2 regions of the Bradyrhizobium sp. ORS 285 genome follow, and region 1 is predicted to be linked to the other one. Evidence: predicted binding sites of a transcription regulator. Region 1 holds the regulator's gene; the other holds the start of a gene.
What was found. Region 1 encodes HrcA, which represses chaperone genes, less so after heat shock. Its sites were predicted from a motif close to GTTAGCACTCNCNNNNNGNGAGTGCTAAC; they were not measured.

Region 1 (11,975 bases):
GATGCCGCCAATCCAGAGATTCTGGTGACGGAGGCCGGTGGCTACAAGTTGGTGCCGTGATACGGTTCGGGGATGGCGGTCTGCCGTCTATGATATTGGTTCCATTTCGCCTTCCCCGGGCCCTTTATGTCGATCGAAGACGATATTGCGCTGTTGGAGCGCGTCCCGACCCTGCGTCTGTTGGGAAGCGATTCGCTGCGCATGATCGCGATTGGCTCCGAGCAGCGTAACATCCAGAACGGCGAGACCCTGTTCCGCGAGGGCGACACGGCCGATTGCGGCTATGTCGTCCAGCGCGGCAAGCTGCGCATCAGCGACGAGGTCGGCGCCGAGATCGTCGCCACGCCGACCATGCTGATCGGCGAACTGGCGCTGCTGGTCGAGATGCGGCGGCCCGCGACCGCGACGGCGCTGGAATATTCCACCGTGGTGCGGATCTCGCGCAGCCTGTTTCAGCGCGTGCTGGAGAGCGATGCCATGGCGGCGCGCCGCCTGCGCGACGAGTTCGCCCACCGCGCCAACCGCATCGCCAATGACATCCTGACCGCCGGCGCCAAGCTGACATCGTGAGGTCTTCACCTCTCCCGAAGGGAGAGGTCGGATGGTATCGCCAGATGCGGGTGAGGGGTTAAGGTCTATCGATATGCACGCAAGCCCCCTCACCCGGCGCTGCGCGCCGACCTCTCCCCGGTGGGGAGAGGTGGAGAGCGCGGCCACAGATGTTGGCGTCAACTGACGGCAAGTCCTACACGTCCAAGGTCACCGTGACCGGCACGTGATCCGACGGACGCTCCCAGCTGCGGGCGTCGCGCAGGATGCTGAAATCGGCGACCCGGTCCTTCAGCGCGCGTGACACCCAGATGTGGTCGAGCCGGCGGCCGCGATTGCCGACGGTCCAGTCGGCGGCGCGATAGCTCCACCAGGTGTAGACCTTCTCCGACATCGGGATGCGCTCGCGCGCGACGTCGACCCATTCGCCATGGGTCTGCGCTGCCAACAGCTTCTCGCATTCGATCGGCGTGTGCGAGACCACCTTCAGCAGCTGCTTGTGCGACCAGACGTCGTGCTCATGCGGCGCGACGTTGAGATCGCCGACCAGGATGTGGCGGTCGTCGCCGCGGGGGTGCAGCGGCTCGCACGCCTTCATCTCGTCGAGGAATTGCAGCTTGTGCTCGAACTTTGGATTGAGCGCGGGATCGGGAATGTCGCCGCCTGCCGGAACGTAGAAATTATGCAGCACGAGCGGCTGCGCGAGCTGCGCCTTCTCGCCGAACGCCACGGTGATGTGGCGCGAATCCACCTTGTCGCAGAAGGTCCGGACGTGGGTATTCTCGAACGGCCATTTCGAGATCACCGCGACGCCGTGATAGCCCTTCTGCCCGTTCAGCGCGACGTGCTCATAGCCCAGCCGCTTGAAGCGCTTCAGCGGGAAGGCGTCGTCGATGCACTTGGTCTCCTGCAGGCACAGCACATCGGGCCGAACCTGCTTGATGAATTTGGCGACGAGATCGATGCGCAGGCGCACCGAGTTGATGTTCCAGGTGGTCAGGACGAGACGCATGAGATCTGCGATAGCATGGATTGAGCTGGCGTCAGCCCTGCGGCTGCGCAGCCGGCTGCCCCGATCGCGCTGCGATCGGCGTTTCCGCGATCCTTATCCCCAGCAATGATGCGCACGCCGCCTTCGATGCCAGAACCTCATGGTGAGGAGCGCCGAAAGGCGCGTCTCGAACCATGAGGCCCGAGCCGGGCCTCGCCCTTCGAGACGCCCGCCTTCGGCGTGCTCCTCAGGGTGAGGGAAGGCAGATGTGCTCGTGACGTGAGAGGCAGACCTGTCCTCCTCACGGACGCAAATGTACCAAGACGGTTTCCTTCGTCATTGCGAGCGCAGCGAAGCAATCCAGGGTGGTGGGCGGGACTCTGGATTGCTTCGCTGCGCTCGCAATGACGGTGGATAGACCATCTTTGGAGTGAGGCTCCCGACGAGGACGCAGCTCAGCGCCGCTTGGCCTCGATCACGTCCCACACGCGGGCGGCGATATCGGGGCCGCCGAGCCGCGAGATCGCGCGGATGCCGGTCGGCGAGGTCACGTTGATCTCGGTGAGATTGCCGTCGATGACGTCGATGCCGACCAGCAGCAGGCCGCGCGCACGCAGCTCCGGGCCGAGCGTATCGCAGATCTCGCGCTCGCGCGGGCTGAGATCGGTGGCCTGCGCGGCGCCACCGCGCACCATGTTGGAGCGCAGATCGTCAGCGGCCGGCACGCGGTTGACGGCGCCGGCGAACTCGCCGTCGACCAGGATGATGCGCTTGTCGCCGTGCTTCACCTCGGGGAGGAAGCGCTGGATCACCCAGGGCTCCTTGAACGTCACCGAGAACATGTCGAACAGCGAGCCGAAATTCATGTCCTGCGGCATCACCCGGAATACCGCCGCGCCGCCGTGGCCGTGCAGCGGCTTCATCACCACGGCGCCGTGCTGGTCGCGGAAGGCGTTGATCTCGTCGAGATCGCGCGAGATCAGGGTCGGCGGCATCAGCTGCGGGAAGTTCATCACGAACAGCTTTTCCGGCGCATTGCGCACGCTGGCGGGGTCGTTCACCACCAGCGTCTTCGGATGGATGCGCTCGAGGAAATGCGTCGAGGTGATGTAGGCGAGATCGAACGGCGGGTCCTGGCGCAACAGCACGACGTCGAACGAGGTGAGTGGGGTCGGCTTCGGCTCGCCGAGCGTGAAGTGATCGCCGACCTGGTCGCGCACCGTCAGCGCCTGCACTGGCGCGACCACCTCCTCGCCGCGCAGCGACAGCTTGTCCGGCGTGTAGTAGCTCAGTCCGTGCCCGCGCCGCTGCGCCTCGAGAAGCATCGCAAACGTCGAGTCGCCGCGGATGTTGATGCGCGCGATCGGGTCCATCTGGACGGCGACATTCAGTTTCATGGGCAGGTCCCTGCTCTCTGCAGTCGGTTCATGTCAGGTGCTGGCGTCGAAGGCTGCGATCAGATGGCGCGGCAGACTGCGCGGCGCAACCAGAATCGCGTCGAACCGCAGCTCCAATTCGGCATGGTCGGGATGCGCCATCAGCCAGGCCTGGGCGGCATCGATGATGCGCTGCTGCTGGCGCGGCGTCACTGCGTAGGCTGCGTCGTCGAGCGAGGCGCGGGCCTTGACCTCGACGAAGGCGACCAGGCCGCGCTTGCGCGCGATGATGTCGATCTCGCCATGCGGTGTACGGAAGCGCTTGGCCAGGATGCGGTAGCCCTTGGCGATCAGCAGCGCTGCGGCGCGCGCCTCTGCCGACAGGCCGGTGCGGAACGCGGCGACGCGTTCCGGCGCGGCGGTCTTGGGCGCAGCGGTCTTGGGCGGCTTCTCGGGATCGACCCGCTCAGTCCGCGCCATCGGGCTCTCCCGATTGTGCGTCCTTCGCGAGTGCCAGCGCACGCGCATAGACCTCGCGCCGCGGCCGGCGCGACAGCTCGACGGCATGCATCACGGCATCTTTCACGCTCGACCGCTGCAGGAGATCCGTGAGCAGTGCGTCGACGGCGCTGTCGGTCATGACCTCGGCGTCCCGCGGCGGCGGTCCGATCACCAGCACGAATTCGCCGCGCGTCTCGAGTTCGTCGGCGCGTGCGGCGAGGTCGCCGGTGGTGCCGCGCAGCACCTCCTCGTGCAGCTTGGTGAGCTCGCGGCAGATCGCAGCCTGTCGTCCCGCCATCGCGTCGGCGAGATCGGCCAGCGTCTCCTGCACGCGGCTGCCCGCCTCGAACACCACCAGCGTGGCCTCGACGCGGGCCAGCTCCGACAGCCGCGTGCGCCGCGCCTGCTGCTTGGCCGGCAGGAAACCTTCGAAGAAAAACCGGTCGGTCGGCAGTGCCGCGACGCTCAGCGCGGCAAGGACCGCGGAGGGACCAGGCAAGGCGGTGACGGCGTGACCGGCCTCGCATGCGGCACGCACCAGCTTGTAGCCGGGATCGGAGATCAGCGGCGTGCCCGCGTCCGACACCAGCGCGATGGCTGCGCCCTCGGCCAGGCGCTGCAGGATCTTCGGCCTGACCGCTTCCGCATTGTGCTCGTGATAGGCAGCAAGCTCGGCGCCGAGGCCGTACCGCTCGGCCAGCCGCCGGGTGATTCGCGTGTCCTCGCAGAAGATGACGTCAGCGCCGGCCAGCGTCTCCAGCGCGCGCAGCGTGATGTCGCCGAGATTGCCGATCGGCGTCGCCACGAGGTGCAGGCCCGGCCGGGCGCGCGGCGCCGCGATGCGATGTCCCGCCACCAGATAGGTCCACGTGGTGGAAGATTTGCCGTCGTCCGGCGAGATGTTCGGGATTGCCTTGGCGCCCATCGGGGTAATTTAAAGGGCCGGGCGGGGGAATGCCACCGGGGAACAGTGGTTCTATGAATGTGAAGGTCCGACAACCTCCGTCGGTCGCGCCGTTCATCCGCGCTTCAACTTCGGAAATGCACTTCAAAGGGCGTTGATCCCAACAGGGGATAGGCCGTGCAAAACGTCGATTTGATCTTCGCTGTGGTTCTGACAGCCTTTTGTTTTGCTTAACTATTCGTCGACAATATGAATGGATCAGCACGGCCTGGGGGGCGTGCGGTTGGGGAACTTCTGGCCGCTTCCGGCCGAACGTAGAGATGTCATGGTGGGCCCGCGTCATCCCAGTTCTCACGCTCCGGGACCCCATGGGGTTGCCCGGCGAACCGCGCTTGGCCTGATCCTCGGCGCACCGCTGCTGTCGGCCTGCTCCAATGTGCAGCAGGGCTTCAATCCGTTCGAGACGCCGACCGGTCCGTCCGGACCGCCGCAGCAGCCGGCTGTCGCAGGGAACGGTCAGGTCAAGGTCGGACTGATTCTGCCGCTGTCGGCCTCCGGCAATGCCGGCGTGGCCGCGCAATCGATGAAGAACGCCGCCGAGATGGCGCTCGCCGAGTTTCAGAACCCCAACATCCAGCTGCTGATCAAGGACGACGCCGGCAGTCCGCAGGGCGCGCAGCAAGGGGCACAACAGGCCTGCGACGAAGGCGCGGAGATCCTGCTCGGGCCGCTGTTCGCAGGCTCGGTGCCGCCGACCGCCCAGGTCGCGCGCACGCGCAACATCTCGGTGATCGCGTTCTCGACCGATTCGAGCGTGGCCGGTCGCGGCGTGTATCTGTTGAGCTTCCTGCCGGAGTCCGATGCGACGCGCATCGTCGACTACTCGGCCGGCGTCGGCAAACGCTCCTTTGCGGCGCTGCTGCCCGACAATGCCTATGGCACCGTGGTCGAAGGTGCGTTCAAGACCGCGGTCAGCCGACGCGGCGGGCGCATCGTGGCGTTCGAGAAATATGCCGGCGACCGCACCATGGCGGTGCGGGCGGTGGCGCAGGCGCTGAGCGGCGCCGATGCGCTGCTGCTGGCCGATGACGGCGAATCCGTCGTGGCGACAGCGGACGCGTTGACCGCGGCCGGCGCGAACCTGCGTGCCGTCCAGCTGCTCGGCACCGGTCTGTGGGACAATCCGCGCGTCTACAACAGTGCCAGTCTGCAGGGTGGTCTCTACGCGGCGCCCGATCCCTCAGGCTTCCGCGCCTTCGCCGGCCGTTATCGCACCCGCTTCGGCGGCGATCCCGTGCGCACGGCGACCTTGGCCTATGACGCGGTGGCGCTGGTCGCAGCGCTCGCCCGCACGCAAGGCGCCCAGCGCTTTGCGCCTGACGTGCTCACCAACGCCTCCGGCTTTGCCGGCATCGACGGCCTGTTCCGTTTCCGCAGCGACGGCACCAATGAGCGCGGGCTTGCAGTGATGCGCGTCGGCTCGGGCGGCGGCCAGGCCGTGGCCGGTGCGCCGAAGAGCTTTAGCGCGACCTGAGGACAGTTCGTCAGGCGGCGAGATCGGCGACGACGGCGTCGAGCACGGGAAAGCCGTCCTGGGTGACGCGCAGCCGGCCATCCGGCTCCACGGCGATGGCGCCCTCCTCGCGCAGCAGCGCGATGCGGCGCGGATCGAGCGTTCGACCGGAGATCGCGGCGTAGCGCTTGGGATCGATACCCTCGCGGAGACGCAGCCCCATCAGCAGGAATTCGTCGGCGCGCTCCTCGCTGTTGAGCAGATCGTCGGTCATCACGCCGTGACCGTTGGACTCGACGCGCATCACCCAGGCTTCGGGCCGCTTGTCGGTCGCGGTGGCGTGTCTGACGCCGTCGATGTCGAGCCGGCCATGCGCGCCAGGGCCGATGCCGGCATATTCCTGACCGCGCCAATAGACGAGGTTGTGCCGGCACTCCGCGCCGGGACGCGCGTGGTTGGAGATCTCGTAGGCCGGCAATCCATGACGGGCGCAGACCTCCTGCGTGACGTCATACAGCGTCCGCGCGAGACCCTCGTCCGGCGTCTTCAGCTTGCCGGCGGCGTGCAGGCCGAAGAACGGCGTGCCCTCTTCGATCGTCAGCTGATACAGCGACAGATGCTCCGCCGCCTCGCCGATCGCGCGCGACAACTCCGCGGTCCACATGGCCGGCGTCTGGTCGGGCCGCGCATAGATCAGGTCGAACGAATAGCGGTCGAACGCGCCGCGCGCGATCGCCACCGCCTTCATCGCTTCTTCGGCGGTGTGCAGCCGTCCGAGCATCTTTAGCGACGCATCGTCCATCGCCTGGACGCCAAGCGAGACGCGATTGACGCCCGCCGCGCGGTAGCCGGCAAAGCGGGTGGCCTCGACGCTGGTCGGATTGGCTTCCAGCGACACCTCGACATCAGCTGCGACGTGCCAGTGCTTGCCGATCGCATCGAGAATGGCGCCGACGGTCTGCGGCTGCATCAGCGACGGCGTGCCGCCGCCAAGAAAGATCGAGCTGACGGTGCGTGGCCCTGTCCGCGCGGCGGTGGTGGCGATCTCCTGCGCGAAGGCGCGAGCAAAGCGGTCCTGGTCGATGGCAGCGTGGCGGACGTGGCTGTTGAAGTCGCAATACGGACATTTCGACAGGCAGAACGGCCAGTGCACATAGACGCCGAACGCTTTGCTGTCAGCGCTGCTCAAGACAGATCTCCGCGAGCTTCACGAAGGCACGGGCCCGGTGCGACAGGCCAAGGCCGAGCGGCGGCAGGCCGTGCTTCTCGATGCTGGTCATCTCGCCGAAGGTGCGGTCGTGGCCATCGGGCAGGAACATCGGGTCATAGCCGAAGCCGGCCGTGCCGCGGGGCGGCCATACCAGGGTGCCGTCGACGCGTGCCTCGACCTCCTCGATGTGCCCATCCGGCCAGGCCACGCATAGCGCCGAGACGAAATGCGCGGTGCGCTTCTCGGCGGTCGTGGCGCCGCGCTCCTGCAGCAGTCGCTCGATCCGGGTCATCGCCCCGGTGAAGTCCTTGTCCGGGCCAGCCCAGCGTGCCGAGTAGATCCCAGGCGCGCCATCCAGCCCGTGAACCACGATGCCCGAATCGTCGGCAAAGGCCGGCAGCTGCGCGGCTTCCGCGGCGGCCACCGCCTTGATGCGCGCATTGGCAATAAAGGTGTCGCCAGTCTCCTCCGGCTCGCCGAGCCCGAGCTCGCCGGCGGAGACGGCTTCGATGCCATGGGGCGCCAGCAGCTCGCGCATCTCGGCGAGCTTGCCGGGATTGTGGGTCGCGATCACGATGCGACCGGAGAGCTTGCGATGCGAGCTCACGCGACCGCCATCTTCTGCAGATCGACCAGCCGCGCGACGCCCTTGCGCGCCAGCGCCATCAGCGCCAGGAACTCGGCTTCGGTGAACGGCGTCTTCTCCGCCGTGCCCTGCACCTCGATGATGCGGCCATCGCCGGTCATGACGAAATTGGCGTCGGTCTCGGCCTCGGAATCCTCGGCGTAGTCGAGGTCCAGCACCGGCGTGCCGTTGTAGATGCCGCAGGAGATCGCGGCGACATTGTCGCGCAGCACCTCGGTCTTGATCATGTTGCGCGCCTTCATCCACTTGATGCAGTCGGCCAGCGCCACCCAGGCGCCGGTGATCGAGGCCGTGCGGGTGCCGCCGTCGGCCTGCAGCACGTCGCAGTCGACCGTGATCTGGCGCTCGCCGAGCGCCTCCAGGTCGATTGCGGTGCGCAGCGAGCGGCCGATCAGGCGCTGGATCTCGACGGTGCGGCCGGTCTGCTTGCCCGAGGACGCCTCGCGGCGGGTGCGCTCCAGAGTGGCGCGCGGCAGCATGCCGTATTCGGCGGTGACCCAGCCACGCCCCTGGCCCTTGAGCCAGGGCGGCAGCCGGTCCTCCAGGGTGGCGGTAACCAGCACATGGGTGTCGCCGAACTTCACCAGGCAGGAGCCCTCGGCGTATTTGACGACGCCGCGTTCCAGGCTCACGGGCCGCAATTCATCCGGTGCACGGCGGCTCGGCCGCATGATTCTCTCCGTGGAAAAGGCAAAAGACGGGGTTTAACGGCCTTGTAGGTGCCGGGACCCGCAGCGGCAAGGCCTATCACGCCGGAACACGCCCACAAGACCGGCTTGCCACCGAGCCGCCGCATGGCCAAATTATATGCAGATGGGTGAGGAGGATATCTGGTGGCCCACCACGATCCGATCAACCTGATGACACCGCCGGCGGGGCTTGCGCAGCTCAACGAGCGCTCGCGCGAGATCTTCCGCCAGATCGTCGAGAGCTATCTTGCGACCGGCGAGCCGGTCGGCTCGCGCAACATCTCGCGGCTGATCGCGGTTCCCCTGTCGCCGGCCTCCGTGCGCAACGTGATGGCGGACCTGGAGCAGCTCGGCCTGATCTATGCGCCGCACACCTCGGCCGGCCGGCTGCCGACCGAAGCGGGCCTGCGCTTCTTCGTCGACGCGCTGATGCAGGTCGGCGACATGACGGAAGCGGAGCGGCAGTCGATCCAGAGCCAGCTCGCCGCCGTCGGCCGTGCGCAATCGGTCGAGGCCGCGCTGGACGAGGCGCTGACCCGGCTGTCCGGCCTGACCCGGGCGGCCGCGGTGGTTCTCACTGCCAAATCCAACACAAGGCTGAAGCACATCGAGTTCGTGCGGCTGGAGCCCGAGCGCGCATTGGTCGTGCTGGTCGGCGAAGACGGACAGGTCGAGAACCGGGTGCTGGCGCTGCCGCCCGGCGTGCCGCCGTCGGCGCTGACCGAGGCCTCCAATTTCCTCAATTCCCGGATTCGCGGACGCACTTTGGCGGAAGCGCGGCTGGAGCTCGAGACGGCGCTCGCAGCCGATCGCGCCGAACTCGATCAGCTGACGCAGAAGGTGATCGCGGCCGGCGTCGCGAGCTGGTCCGGCGGCGACAGCGACGATCGTCAGCTGATCGTGCGCGGCCACGCCAATCTGCTCGAAGATTTGCATGCGCTCGAGGATCTCGAGCGCGTCCGCCGGCTGTTCGACGATCTCGAGACCAAGCGCGGCGTGGTCGATCTGCTCGGCCGGGCGGAGAGCGCCGAGGGCGTGCGCATCTTCATCGGCTCGGAGAACAAGCTGTTCTCGCTGTCGGGCTCGTCGACGATCGTGTCGCCTTATTCGGATGCGACGGGGCGCATCGTCGGCGTGCTCGGCGTCATCGGTCCGACACGGCTGAACTACGCCCGGGTCATTCCAACGGTCGATTATGCCGCCCGTCTGCTTAGCCGGCTGATGGGTGGCTGATCTCGGACATGGTTAACCCGCCGCCCGCGCCACCGTCAGGCTGCGCTTGATTTTCAGCGCCCAAAGCACGATATCCCGCCCGACATCCCCCAGAACCCGCCGAACTTGCGAGAAGTCTGTCCATGACCGATCCCGACCTGCATCAGAACGATCCGCAAAACCCTGCGCAGGCCAGCGAACCCGTCGTCTCCAAACCCTACATCATGCCCGACGACCCGGAGGCCGGCTCGGCCGAAGCCCTGGCGAAGGAAGCGGCCGAGGCGCGCGACAAGATGCTGCGCACGCTGGCGGAGATGGAGAACCTGCGCAAGCGAACCGCTCGCGAGGTTGCGGACGCGCGGATGTACGGCATCACCGGCTTCGCCCGCGACGTGCTCGACATCGCTGACAATCTGCAGCGCGCGCTCGATGCGGTACCGGCGGAAACGCGCGACAACGCCGATCCCGGCCTGAAGTCGCTGATCGAAGGCGTCGAGCTCACCGAACGCTCGCTGCTCAACACGCTGGAGAAGAACGGCGTCAAGAAGTTCGATCCCACGGGGCAAAAGTTCGACCCGAACTTCCAGCAGGCGATGTACGAGGTGCCTGATCCGTCGGTGCCGTCGGGCACCGTGGTGCAGGTCGTACAGGCCGGCTTCATGATCGGTGAGCGCATCCTGCGCCCGGCGCTGGTCGGCGTCTCCAAGGGCGGCGCCAAGACGGCGCCCGGGGCCGGCAACGACCAGTCGAACAGCGCGGCTTGAGGCGGCTGGCTCCGGGGCTGGCAAGTCCAAGCTTTATCTCACGACCAGAGGCGCCGATCCGGCTCGGATGCGGCGCCTCAATGCTGTTTGAGCCACAGCACATCGTGCCTTAACCAACCTCCGCTAGCGTGCGCCGACTCTCGCAGAGGACGGCCCCATGAGCCCCCACATCGAAGCCGCAACGCGCCAGACGTTGGCTCCGCCCGCGCATGAGCGGCTGGCGGTGGCGCCATGGCTCCTGATCGGCGTCGTGTTCGTCGTCGCCCTCCTGCTGCGCCAGCTCGTGCCGTTGAACACCGATGTCAGCTGGCTGCTCGTCGTCGGCGAGCGCATGCTGGATGGCCAGAAGCTCTATCGCGACATCATTGAAATCAACCCGCCGATGGCGGCGTTCGCCTATTTGCCCGCCGTCGCGCTCGCACGCGTGCTGCATGTCGATGCGCGGCATGTCATCGACGCGCAGCTGCTGGTGCTGGCGGCAGCCTCGCTCTATGCGACGTCGCGCATCATCCGGCTGTCGTCGAATCTGGCTGCGTTGAACTGGGGGCCGTTCGCGATCTGGGCTGCGGCGGTCGTGACGATCCTGCCGACGGACGTGTTCGGTCAGCGTGAACACATCGCGGCGCTGACGTTCCTGCCGGGGCTCGCCGTGTATGCGTTGCGCAGTCATCGCGACCCGGTCCCGGCCTGGGCGGTGCTGGTGGCCGGCATCGGCGTCGGCATTACCCTCGCGTTCAAGCCGTTCTTCACATTCCCGGCCGCGTTCTGCATCCTGGCGGGCGCCATGCGCGCGCGCAGCTGGCGCCAGCTGTTCGCGCCGGAGAACATCATCGCCGGCGTGATCGTGTCGGTGGTGAGCGTCGGGACCTATCTGCTCTATCCCGAATACTTCACAGTGACGTACCCGCTGGTGCGTGACACCTATCTGTCGTGGTCGATGTCCCCGTCGGCCATCTTCGTCAACGTGGCCACGCTGCTGCTCGTCGTCGCGCTCGCGACGATTGCGCTGACACGCCGGAGCGGCCGGCTCGAAGGGGCGCTGCTCGTCCTGGTCCTGGCGTCGATCGGATTTGCGATCTCGTTCTTTCTGCAGCGGCGCGGCTGGCCGTATCATTCCTATCCGATGATCGCGATGGCCATGCTGACGATGGGCTATGCCATGCTGGTCGGCGCCGATGACCGCGGTCCGGTTCGCCGCGCGAGCGCAGCGTCGATGTTGATTCTGACGGCCGCCTTCGCGCTCGGCCTGCAATGGTTCAATCTGCGCGTCGATGTCGGTCCGATCCCCGAGGCGATCGCCCGGCTGAAGCCGCATCCGAGGCTGTTGGTGCTGAGCGGCGAGGCGGCGATCGGGCATCCGCTGGTGCGCGACATCGGCGCCACCTGGGTGTCGCGCCAGGAGAATCTGTGGATCCGCGAATTCGTCCGGCTGACGCGCGAACGAACCACGGTCGATGCCGCGACCGATGCGAAGCTGAACGGCTATCTGGCGCAGGAGCGCAACTGGCTGGTCGAGGATTTCAAGGCTGGCACGCCCGACATCGTGCTGGTCGACAATCTGCGCGATGGCTGGGGTGACTGGGCCCGGGCCGACGCCGAGCTGCAGCAGCTGCTCAAGCC
Region 2 (11,975 bases), 2.9 Mb from region 1:
ACCCCTACCCCTCGCCGCGCACCATCCTGGTCCTTGGCCTGGGTGCCGGCTTCTCGATCGGCTCGCGCATCCTCGGCGGCATGGCGGTGGTCTACGCCATGGTCGGCTTCATGCCGTTGTTCATCGAGGAGTACCGCACGCAAGGCGCCCGCGAGGCGGTTCGTCGCTTCGCCAGCGTGCTCTACATGCTGATCCCCGGCCTGATCCTCGGCTACCTGATCATGGGCCTGATCTGGCCGTGGTCGATCATCGAGCCGGCCAATCCGTTCCGGGCGCTGACCTATTTCTCCCACTTCTTCGAGAAGCCGTGGAAGGAGATGTTCGACGGCGCGCTGGTCTCGGTGCCGGACATGCCGTGGTCCTATCTGCCGACGCTGTTCGCCCTGCAGCTACCGGAACTGATGATCGCGCTGTTCGTGGCCGGCGTGGTGGCCACGCTGATGTCGCTGTCGCGGCCGGACATGCCGGCGCGGCAGAAGAGCATCCTGTTGATGCTGACCCTGGCAGCGACGCTGCCGATCCTGATCGCAATCGTCAAACGCCCTGCCCTCTACAACGGCATCCGCCACTTCGTGTTCGTGATCCCGCCGATGGCGCTGCTCGGCGGCGTCGCCTTCGCGTGGCTGTTGTCCTGGCTCAACAATGACGAGCGCCGCAGCTGGCAGCCAGTGGCGATCGCCGCCTTCTGCTTCGGCCTGCTGCTGCCGCTCGCCGAGATGATCCGGCTGCATCCCTATCAATACACCCACTTCAACTACATCGCCGGCACGGTGCGCGAAGCCGACACCCGCTTCATGCTCGACTATTGGGGCTTGGCGCTGAAGCAGGCCTCGGACGGGCTCAAGGAACAGCTCGACGAGCGCCAGGAGGTGCCGCCGATCGGGCACAAATGGAAGGTCGCCGTCTGCGGTCCGCAACGCCCTGCCCAGGTCGCGCTCGGCCCGGACTTCACCATCGGCTGGGACAGCCATGCGGCGGACTTCGCGATGACGCTCGGCGAGTTCTACTGCAAGGGACTGACCGCCCCCGTGATGGTCGAGATCAAGCGCGACGACGTCGTGTTCGCCCGGGTCTACGACATCCGCGGCCGCAGCATCTCCAGCCTGCTCTCGATCCCGGCGCCGTGAGGCGCCAGCTCAGCCAAACGACATGACTGCCCTCCCGGCTCCGCGCCTTGCCGAGCCGGGAGAGGCCGCTTAGGCTCCGATCAACCCTGAGAGATCGGAGAATGCCATGTCGCCAGCCGAAGCGCGTCTGAAGGAAGTGCCGTCGAACATGACGGAGGCGGAGTGGTCGCAGCGGGTCAACCTCGCCGCCGCCTACCGCCTGGTCGCGATGTTCGGCTGGGACGACCTGGTCGACACCCACATCTCGGCCCGCGTGCCCGGCCCCGAGCATCACTTCCTGATCAACCCCTACGGCCTGCTGTTCGAAGAGATCACCGCCTCCAGCCTGATCAAGGTCGACCTCTACGGCAACCAGCTCTCCGAGAGCGAGTACAGCATCAACCCCGCCGGCTTCACCATCCATTCGGCGATCCACGAGGTGCGCGAGGACGCCGGCTGCGTCATCCATCTGCACACGCTGGACGGCGTCGCGGTGTCGAGCTGCGCCGACGGCCTGCTGCCCGCGAACCAGATCGCGCAATACGTCACCCACGACCTCGCTTATCACGACTACGAAGGCGTCGCGCTGGACCATGACGAGCGGCCGCGGCTGCAGCGCGACCTCGGCACCAAGCACCACATGCTGCTGCGCAATCACGGCACGCTGACCGTCGGCCGCTCGGTCGCCTCGGCGTTCGAGCGCATGTATCACCTCGAGCGCGCCTGCTCGATCCAGGTCCGCACCCGCACGCTGGGTCCGTTGGCCTATCCGGTCCGCGACGAGGTCATCGACAAGAACGCGAAGCTGTTCGACAACGAGGAGCGCGTGGAGCTCCGTTCCAATCAGCTGGTCTGGCCGCCGCTGCTGCGCCGGCTCGATCGGGTCAATCCGGGCTACCGGAATTGATCGTCGCGTGCTGATCGGCTATAATGAGCCATCACCCTCTACGCTATTTGGAATGAAACGCCGCCCAATTCCGGGCGGCGTTTTCTATGGGTCCGTCAGCAGCACACCGACCGAGCAGAGCCCCGTCGTTCCGGCAGGCTGTGCAGTTGCTGCAGCTCCTCGGCCAGCCGGCGCTCGACGAACCGCCGCTCATGCTCGGCGAGCCGGGTCGCCAGCAGCTTGCGATAGCGCCGCACATTCGCTTCGCGGGAGAACCGCAGCCGGGCGGCGGGGCGCATCCGGCCTGCAATCCCGGGCGCGTTATCGGCCGCAGCGCCATCGGCCTCGACATCGACCCGCGGAACGATGCGCATCGCGGCACCGCCGCGCGGGCGCGGCGGCTGATCCTCGCGATCGAGCTGGCGCAGCGCGCCGAGAATGTCCGACAGACGGAGCGGCCTGGCAAGGCCCGGGATCTTGCGCAGGCCGGGCTGCGACTCCACGGCGTACATGTCCGACGCCCAGGATGACAGGATCAGCCGCTTCTCGGCGCGCGACAATTTCGCGTCGTTCAACAGATCCGTCGGGGACGCGTAATGCGAGACCGGATGGAAACCGGTACCGCCCGCGGTGATCGAAACACGGTGCTCGCTCATGGCGTGTCTCCTTCACTCCTTTCCACAAGACACAGATAGTGCATCGACGCGGGCGATGCGCCCGCGTCGCGGGCCACAAAAGTCAGGCCGCCCTCGGCTGCGCGATCTGCTCGACGGGCGCCGTGCCGATGGCGATCCGCCGCGGCTTCATCGCCTCGGGGATCTCGCGCACCAGCTCGATCCGCAGCAGGCCGTTGTCGAACGAGGCGTTCGTCACCTGCACATAGTCGGCAAGATTGAACTGCCGCTTGAAGGGCCGCGACGAAATGCCCTGATACAGGTACTCGCGGGTTTCCTTGTCCGCCTTGCGGCCCTCCACCGTCAGCACATTGTGCTCGGCGGTGATGGTGAGCTCATCCGGCGCGAAGCCGGCCAGGGCCAGGGAGATCTGATAGCGGTCGTCGCCGATCCGCTCGATGTTGCAGGGGGGATAGTTGTCCTCGACGGCGCGCTGGGTCTCGTCGAGCAGGCTGAACAGCCGGTCGAAGCCGATGGTCGAACGCCACAGCGGGCTGAAATCATACGTCCTCATAGCCAAGTCCTCCTAGGAGCAAGATGGATACGAAGGAGCGCCGAGCCGATGCAGGACTACTTCTGAGAACCAGACAAGCGGTCGAACCAGACAAGCGGTCAGCGCCCAGATCATCGCCGGGCCCCGAGGGCACCCGGCGCCGCCGAAGCGGCGACAAACGACTTAGAAAAACGTCGGCCTGTTTCAAGAGCCTTCCGTCGATTTTTTTTGCCACGAGCCGGACGGTATCTCCAGGCGTCACGCTGCCACAGCCGACAGCCGCTGCAGCCGCATGGTTGCCTCGCGCAACACGCTGACCAGCCGCTCGCGCTCGCGCGGATCGATGTCGCCACGCGACAGCACCGCCTGGCAATGCGCGACGACGCGCTGCTCGCTTTCGATCAGAAACCGCGTCAGCCGCCTGGGATCAGCGACCGCCATGACGGCGGTCGGATTTGGTGGCGGATGATTGTACTGCCAGGCAGGCATAATCGCCCCCGCGAACGCGCTTTGCGCTGCACTGAGACGGGCGGCGCGACAGCGCCCCAACCGCACCTCCCGTCGACCGTCGGTCCGTCAGTCGACCGGTCGCGCTCTGGCGATTGTGGCCGGCTCTGGACGAATTGCGGTCGTAGCTCCGACTAATAGCCGCGTGTTGTGGCCGATCCACGGCCAGCGACGGCAGCAACTAACTTTCTTTTGAAGAGCCGTGACGGACGGCGCGTCCGGCAGTCCGTCACGGCTGAGAGCGATCAGTAGTCCATCGCCGGTGCGGCGGCGGCTTCCGCCTTCTTCGGCTTGTCGGCCACCAGCGCCTCGGTGGTGATCAAGAGCGAGGCGACCGAGGCTGCATCCTGCAGCGCGGTGCGCACCACCTTGGCCGGGTCGATCACGCCGGCCTGCACCAGGTCCTGGTACTCGCCGGTCGCGGCATTGAAGCCCCAGCTGTAGGTGTCCTTCTCCAGCAGCTTGCCGACCACCAGCGAGCCGTCGTCGCCGGCGTTCTGCACGATCTGCCGCACCGGCACCTGGATGGCGCGGCGGATGATGTCGACGCCGGCCTTCTGGTCGGGGTTCGCGGTCTTGATGCCGTCGAGCACCTTGGTGGCGCGCAGCAGCGCCACGCCGCCGCCAGGCAGGATGCCCTCCTCCACCGCCGCGCGTGTGGCGTGCAGCGCATCGTCGACGCGGTCCTTGCGCTCCTTGACCTCGACCTCGGTGGCGCCGCCGACGCGGATCACCGCGACGCCGCCCGCGAGCTTGGCCAGCCGCTCCTGCAGCTTCTCGCGGTCATAGTCGGAGGTGGTCTCCTCGATCTGCAGCTTGATCTGCTGCGCGCGGGCCTCGATGTCCTTCTTGGCGCCGGCGCCGTCGACGATGGTGGTGTTCTCCTTGTCGATCACGACCTTCTTGGCGCGGCCGAGCATCGACAAGGTCACGTTCTCCAGCTTGATGCCGAGATCCTCTGAGATCGTGGTGCCGCCGGTCAGGATCGCGATGTCCTCGAGCATGGCCTTGCGGCGATCGCCGAAGCCCGGCGCCTTGACGGCCGCAATCTTCAAGCCACCGCGCAGCTTGTTGACGACGAGCGTCGCCAGCGCCTCGCCCTCGACATCCTCGGCGACGATCAGCAACGGCTTGCCGGACTGCACTACGGCTTCCAGCAGCGGCAGCATGGTCTGCAGGCCGGACAGCTTCTTCTCGTGGATCAGGATGTAGGGATCCTCGAGTTCGACCCGCATCTTCTCGGAGTTGGTGACGAAATACGGCGAGACATAGCCGCGGTCGAACTGCATGCCCTCGACCACCTCCAGCTCGGTGTCGAGGCTCTTGGCCTCCTCCACCGTGATCACGCCCTCATTGCCGACCTTCTGCATGGCCTCGGCGAGGAAGCGGCCGATCTCGCTGTCGCCATTGGCCGAGATGGTGCCGACCTGGGCGATCTCGTCATTGCTGGTGATCTTCTTGGCGTGCGACTTCAAGTCCTTGACGATAGCGTCGACGGCGAGATCGATGCCGCGCTTGAGGTCCATCGGGTTCATGCCGGCGGCAACGGACTTCGCGCCTTCCTTCACGATGGCCTGGGCGAGGACGGTGGCGGTGGTGGTGCCGTCGCCGGCGAGATCGGCGGTCTTCGAGGCCACTTCGCGCACCATCTGCGCGCCCATGTTCTCGAACTTGTCCTCCAGCTCGATCTCCTTGGCGACCGTCACACCGTCCTTGGTGATGCGCGGCGCGCCGAACGATTTCTCGATCACAACGTTGCGGCCCTTGGGACCGAGCGTGACCTTGACGGCATTGGCGAGGATGTCGACGCCGCGCAGCATGCGGTCGCGCGCGTCGGTGGAAAACTTCACGTCCTTGGCAGCCATGTTCGTCGTCTCCTTTCTCGTATGACTGTCAGTTCCGAGGAATCACGCGGCCTTCTTGGCCGCGGCGGGCTTGTCGACAATGCCGAGCAGGTCGCTCTCCTTCATGATCAGGAGATCCTTGCCGTCGATCTTCACCTCGGTGCCCGACCACTTGCCGAACAGCACGCGGTCGCCCGCCTTGACGTCGAGCGGCACCAGTTGCCCCTGCTCATTCCGCGCCCCAGGCCCCGCGGCGACGATCTCGCCCTCCTGCGGCTTCTCCTTGGCGGTGTCGGGAATGATGATGCCGCCCTTGGTCTTCTCCTCGGCATCGATACGGCGCACGAGCACGCGGTCGTGCAATGGACGGAAATGCATGCACATCCTCCTTCACAAGATCAGCGATGTCATAGGCCTCGGGTCCCATGAGGCCCCCGGGCGAGCAACGACCTAGGAAAGCCGAACTTTTCGTTCAAGAGGGTCACGAAAAATTTTTGGCACTCGGTGGGAACGATTGCCAGGACGGCCCTTGACCGCGGCAGCCGTCCTGACCAGTTCTACGGGCGCCAAAATCCGCCCCCGTCCGTCGAGGAAAAAACGATGCAGATTCTGCGTTGTCTCCGGCCTTTGGTTCTGATGCCGGCGATCCTGCTCTCTCTCCTGGCTGCGCCTGCCCTCGCCCAGATCCCTGACCTCAAGCTCGGCCGCGTGCCGACGCTGGCGCCGCTGGTGAAGGAGGTCACGCCGGCCGTGGTCAACATCTCGGTCGAAGGCAAGGTCCGGCAGGACAACCCGCTCTATCAGGACCCACTGTTCCGCGACTTCTTCGATGTGCCGAAGCAGGTCGAGAAGCAGATCAGCGCCACCGGCTCCGGCGTGATCGTCGATGCTGCCAGGGGCTACGTGATGACGGCCAATCACGTCGTCGAGCATGTCACCACCGCCCAAATCCGCACCAAGGACGGCCGCAAATTCTCCGCCCGTCTGGTCGGACGCGATCCCGCCACCGACATCGCACTGCTCCAAATCAAGGACCCGACCGAGCTGAAAGCGATCGCAATGGGCGACAGCGATGCGCTGGAGGTCGGCGACTTCGTGATCGCGGTCGGCAATCCATTCGGCCTCGGCCAGACCGTCACCTCCGGCCTCGTCAGCGCGCTCGGCCGCACCGGTCTCGGCAAGCAGGGCTATGAGGATTTCATCCAGACCGATGCTGCGATCAATCCCGGCAATTCCGGCGGCGCTCTGATCAACCTGCGCGGCGAGTTGGTCGGCATCAACACCGCGATCATCTCGCCCGGAGGCGGCAATGTCGGCATCGGCTTCGCCGTGCCGATCAACATGGCGCGGCGGGTGATGGAGCAGCTGGTCGCCAACGGCCGCGTCGATCGCGGACGCATCGGTGTCACCCTGCTCGATCTGGATTCGGCGGCGGACGGCCGCGTCGTCGGCGCGCGGGTCGCCGACGTGAGCGTGGGCTCGCCCGCGGAACGGGCAGGCCTGCGCAAGGGCGACATCATCGTGAAGGCCAACGACATGCCCGTGCGCAGCGCGACGCAGGTGCGCAATCTCATCGGCCTGACGCCGGTCGGACAGCGCGTCCGCCTGGTGTTCGAGCGCGACCGCGCGCTCGGCAATGCGACGGTCGAGGTCGCTCCGATCGCGGAGGAGCGGGCGCGCATGCGCACGTCGGGTTGAGGATGGCTCGGCCCTCAGCCTGTACGACATCAATTCGAGTCAAATTTTACCGTCCATCAAGCATGCAGTCAGACGAGGATACCTCCCTAAAGGCCTGTTAAGTGCCGTGCCGCCTATTGCAACCCCGCGGAGGTATTGAAATGCGGGGTGATGGTCTGGCTTTCAGTTTGCCACGCTGGCGCGTGACGCGCTGGCTGGCAGACCCAGGATATCCGGTGTCACCGGACATCCGTCTGGCGTTGGCCGGCGAGCTCTATGGCTGCTGGTCAGTGTTCGCCGGGGGCGCCATCAACACCGTCGCCGTCGCGGCAGCGCTGGCGCTGCGCACACCCACCGCCCTCTTCGTCAGCTGGTTCGTGATGGAGGTAGTGATCTGCCTGTCGCGGCTGATCGTGATGATCATCTCCTACCGCCGCGCCCGCGCGCAGCTATCGACGCCGACCGACATCCACATCCTCCTGGCGGTGGCCTGGAGCGCGAGCGTCGGCTTCGGCGTCGGCATCAGCCTGGCCTCCGGCGACTGGATCGCGGCGTCACTCACCTGCATCTCCTCGGCGGCCATGGTCGGCGGCATCTGCTTCCGGAATTTCAGCGCACCGCGCCTGGTCGGCACCATGATCCTGTGCAGCATCGGCCCGGTCATCCCCGGCGTTGCCATCTCGCACGAGCCGCTGTTGTTTGTGATGTATCTGCAGATGCCGGTGTACTTCCTCGCCATGACAGGCGCGGCGTTCCGCCTGAACAAGATGCTTGTGGCGGTCATGCAGGCCAAGAGCGAGAGCGACGAGCAGGCGCGGCGAGATCCGCTCACAGGCTTGTCCAATCGCGCCGGCCTGATCGACGCTTTGCAAAGCCGTCTGTGCAGCAAGGTTCCCGGGCAGCAGAACTTCGCCGTGCTCTATCTCGATCTCGACGGCTTCAAGCCGGTCAATGACACCTTCGGCCATGCCACCGGCGATGAACTCCTGAAGATCGTCGGCCGCACGCTGCGCGAGATCGTGGCGCCGGCCGACGTCATCGCCCGGATCGGCGGCGACGAATTCGTCGTCCTCGCCACGGAGCCCGATATCGACCACGCGCTGGCGCTCGGCGAACGCCTCATCGAGGTCATGACAGCCCCCATCGCGCTGCCCGGCGGCGCGCGCGTCAACATCGGCATGAGCATCGGCATCGCGGCTGCGCCCGATCACGGCAGCGATCCGGAATCCCTGCTGTTCGCAGCGGATGCAGCGCTCTACGAAGCGAAATCGAGCGGCAAATCATGCTGGCGACTGGCCTCCACTGAGGCCAATCTCGCAGCACTGCGCAAGATCGCCAGCGGCGATCTCGTCGCGACGGGGGTCGCCAGCGCGGCGTGAGTTGCCTGCCCGAAGTCGTGATCTCTCCACACCGTCGTTCCGCGCTCGTGCATTCCGCGCGCCTCGGAATGACGGAGAGAGTAGTGTCTGCTACCGCGGCATCTCCGCGAGCGCCGCGAGGATGCGGGCCCAGGAACGGATGCCCTTGTGGTAGCTCTTGAGGTCGTACTTCTCGTTCGGCGAATGGATGTTGTCGTCGTCGAGGCCGAAGCCGACCAGGAGCGAGTCCAGGCCGAGCGTCTTCTTGAAATCGGTGACGATCGGGATCGAGGCGCCCGAGCCCATCAGGATGGTTTCCTTGCCCCACTCCTCGGTCAGCGCCTGCTTGGCGGCCGCGAGCGGCTTCATGGTCCAGTCGAGCGCAATCGCGGCACCGGCCGAATGGTCACCGAATTCCACCGAGCAGTCGGCGGGGATGCGCGCCGACACGTAGTCGCGGAATGCCTTGCGAATCCTGAGCGGATCCTGGCCCTCGACCAGACGGAACGAGACCTTCGCATGGGCGAGCGACGGGATCACCGTCTTGGAGCCTTCGCCGATATAGCCGCCCCAGATGCCGTTGATGTCGCAGGTCGGCCGCGACGAGATCTGCTCGATCAGCAGACGGTCCTTTTCGCCGGCCGGGATCGACAGTCCGATCGGCTTCAGAAAACTCTCCGGCGTCAGGTTCAGCTTCTTCCACTGCTCCAGGACCTCCGGCGGAACGTCCTTTACGCCATCGTAGAAGCCGGGAATGGTGATGCGGCCGTCCGCATCGAACAGCCCGCCGAGCACCTCGGTCAGCACGCGGATCGGATTGCGCGCACCGCCGCCGAACACGCCCGAATGCAGGTCGCGATTGGCGGCCTTGATCTTGATCTCTTCATACAGCAGGCCGCGCAACGAGGTGGTGATCGCCGGGGTGTTCGGGTCCCACATGCCGGTGTCGCACACCAGCGCGAAATCGGCCTTGAACTCGTCCTTGTTGGCTTCGAGGAACGGCACGAAATTCTTCGAGCCCACCTCCTCCTCGCCCTCGATCACGACGGTGATGTCGAGCGGCAGCGATCCCGTCACCTTCTTCCAGGCGCGGCAGGCCTCGACGAAGGTCATCAGCTGGCCCTTGTCGTCCTCGGCGCCACGCGCGACGATGATCTTGCGGCCATCGGCGTGATCGGTCACGACGGGCTCGAACGGCGGACGATGCCACAGCTCGAGCGGATCGACCGGCTGCACGTCGTAATGGCCGTAGAACAGGACATGCGGCTTGGCGGCACCGTGACCGTTGCTCTTGCCGACGACGGCCGGGTGGCCGGCGGTCGGCCGCACCTCGGTAGCGAAGCCGAGCGTCGCGAGATCCTTGGCGAGATGATCGGCGGCCTGCTTGCAATCCTCGGCGAACGCCGGGTCGGCCGAGATCGACTTGATGCGGATCAGCTGGAACAGCCGGTCCAGGCTGTTGTCGAAATCGCCATCGATGTGGTCGAGCACGGATTGAAGCTGCGCATTGGCCATGGCCAAGAGATCCCTTCGCTAGTGACGCGTGTTGGCTCGCTTGTAGCCCCGTTGCGCGGTCGGGACCAGCGTGATGCGGTGAGCATCACGCTGGCGATGCCGGCATGGCTCAGCGCCGCAGCAATCCGCCGAGCGCGCCGCGCACCAGGGAACGGCCGATCGAGCTGCCCAGCGAGCCGCCGACCTGCTTGCCGAGATCGGCGGCAATGCCGCCGACCACCTTGTCGGTCACCTGGCGGGCGACGGTGCGCGCGATCACCTGGGTGGTCGAGAGCTGGCCGCGCTTGACGTTGGTGCCGAAGATCGTCGCCGCGAGATTGCCTATCGTGCCGAGCACGCCGCCGGACGAGCCATCCGTGGTCGCCGCTTTGCCGGCGATCCGCTGCTGCAGGATTTCGTAAGCGGATTCGGCGTCGATCTCGGTATCGTACTTCCCCTTCACCGGGCTTGCCGCGATGATGGCCTTGCGCTCCTCCGGCGTGACCGGCCCGATCCGCGCCGACGGCGGCCGGATCAGCACGCGTTCCACCATCGCCGGCGTGCCGTTGCCTTCGAGGAACGACACCAGCGCCTCGCCCTTGCCGAGCTCGGTGATCACCTTGGCGGTGTCGAGCTTCGGATTGGGACGGAACGTATCGGCGGCGGCGGCCACCGCCTTCTGGTCGCGCGGCGTGAAAGCGCGCAGCGCATGCTGCAAGCGATTGCCCAATTGCCCGAGCACGCGATCGGGAACGTCGAGCGGGTTCTGCGTGACGAAGTACACGCCGACGCCCTTGGAACGAATGAGACGCACCACCTGCTCGATCTTGTCCAGCAGCGCTTTCGGCGCATCGTTGAACAACAGATGCGCCTCGTCGAAGAAGAACACGAGCTTCGGCTTGGCGACGTCGCCGACCTCCGGCAGTTCCTCAAACAGCTCCGACAGCATCCACAGCAGGAAGGTCGCGTAGAGGCGCGGATTCTGCAGCAGCTTGTCGGCGACGAGGATGTTGATCATGCCGCGGCCGTCGCGATCGGTCTTCATGAAGTCCGTCAAGGTCAGCGCCGGCTCGCCGAAGAACTTGGTGCCGCCCTGGTTCTCCAGCACGAGCAGCTGGCGCTGGATGGTGCCGACGGTGGCGCGGGTGACGTTGCCGAACGACTGCGCGGCTTTCCGTATCGGCGCCAGCGGATCAGCCTCCGCATCCGCGCCCTTCTTCGTATCCGGAATGATGGCATCGAGCAGCGCACGCAGATCCTTCATGTCGATCAGCGCGAGGCCGTTCTCATCAGCGACACGGAAGGCGACGTTGAGCACGCCTTCCTGAACGTCATTCAGGTCGAGCATGCGCGCGAGCAACAGCGGTCCCATCTCGGTGACGGTGGCGCGCACGGGATGCCCCTGCTCACCGAACACATCCCAAAATACCGTCGAGAACTGATCGGGCTGATAGGTCAGTCCGAGCTCCTGCGCGCGCTTGACGATGAAGTCCTTGGCCTCGCCGGTCTGCGAGATGCCGGAGAGATCGCCCTTGATGTCGGACGCGAAGACCGGAACGCCGGCGCGCGCAAAACCTTCGGCCATCACCTGCAGCGACACCGTCTTGCCGGTGCCGGTTGCGCCCGTCACGAGGCCATGGCGATTGGCGAGGGCAAGCGTCAACCAGGCCGGCTGCTCGCCGGCACCTACGAGAATCTTGTCGTCGGTATCAGCCAGTGATTTTCCGGATGGTGCCATGTTGATCCGTCTCTCGAGAATGATTGTTTCGCATCGCACGAGGTGCCGCGCATCGCGTGCAGGTAACATACTTTAGTTTCACCGGCTGGAACCAGCGCCAGGGTGCCTCACCTGCTTGCGAAGTCACCCTATCATCGGTGCAACGCGCAGGTTTGATCGGTAGATTCAATATCTGGTCTTGCATCGCTGCAACAGTTC

Region 2: a site for HrcA is predicted at 6,004-6,032, ahead of groES (co-chaperone GroES). Genes of this name have one in related genera too.

The regions. Positions count from the first base shown of each region.
Region 1 is NZ_LT859959.1:7,458,759-7,470,733, reverse strand. It holds gene BRAD285_RS33615 (response regulator transcription factor) at 1-60, shown strand, start outside; gene BRAD285_RS33610 (cyclic nucleotide-binding domain-containing protein) at 127-570, shown strand; gene BRAD285_RS33605 (exodeoxyribonuclease III) at 746-1,561, opposite strand; gene gshB (glutathione synthase) at 1,996-2,937, opposite strand; gene BRAD285_RS33595 (YraN family protein) at 2,971-3,396, opposite strand; gene rsmI (16S rRNA (cytidine(1402)-2'-O)-methyltransferase) at 3,383-4,342, opposite strand; gene BRAD285_RS33585 (penicillin-binding protein activator) at 4,647-5,855, shown strand; gene hemW (radical SAM family heme chaperone HemW) at 5,866-7,023, opposite strand; gene BRAD285_RS33575 (non-canonical purine NTP pyrophosphatase) at 7,010-7,582, opposite strand; gene rph (ribonuclease PH) at 7,648-8,361, opposite strand; gene hrcA (heat-inducible transcriptional repressor HrcA) at 8,524-9,612, shown strand; gene grpE (nucleotide exchange factor GrpE) at 9,735-10,355, shown strand; gene BRAD285_RS33555 (hypothetical protein) at 10,513-11,975, shown strand, end outside.
Region 2 is NZ_LT859959.1:4,566,925-4,578,899, forward strand. It holds gene BRAD285_RS20670 (glycosyltransferase family 39 protein) at 1-1,127, shown strand, start outside; gene BRAD285_RS20675 (class II aldolase/adducin family protein) at 1,234-2,013, shown strand; gene BRAD285_RS20680 (hypothetical protein) at 2,109-2,648, opposite strand; gene BRAD285_RS20685 (Hsp20 family protein) at 2,731-3,180, opposite strand; gene BRAD285_RS20690 (hypothetical protein) at 3,418-3,648, opposite strand; gene groL (chaperonin GroEL) at 3,912-5,531, opposite strand; gene groES (co-chaperone GroES) at 5,574-5,888, opposite strand; gene BRAD285_RS20705 (trypsin-like peptidase domain-containing protein) at 6,111-7,208, shown strand; gene BRAD285_RS20710 (GGDEF domain-containing protein) at 7,349-8,566, shown strand; gene BRAD285_RS20715 (M20/M25/M40 family metallo-hydrolase) at 8,657-10,060, opposite strand; gene BRAD285_RS20720 (helicase HerA-like domain-containing protein) at 10,170-11,777, opposite strand.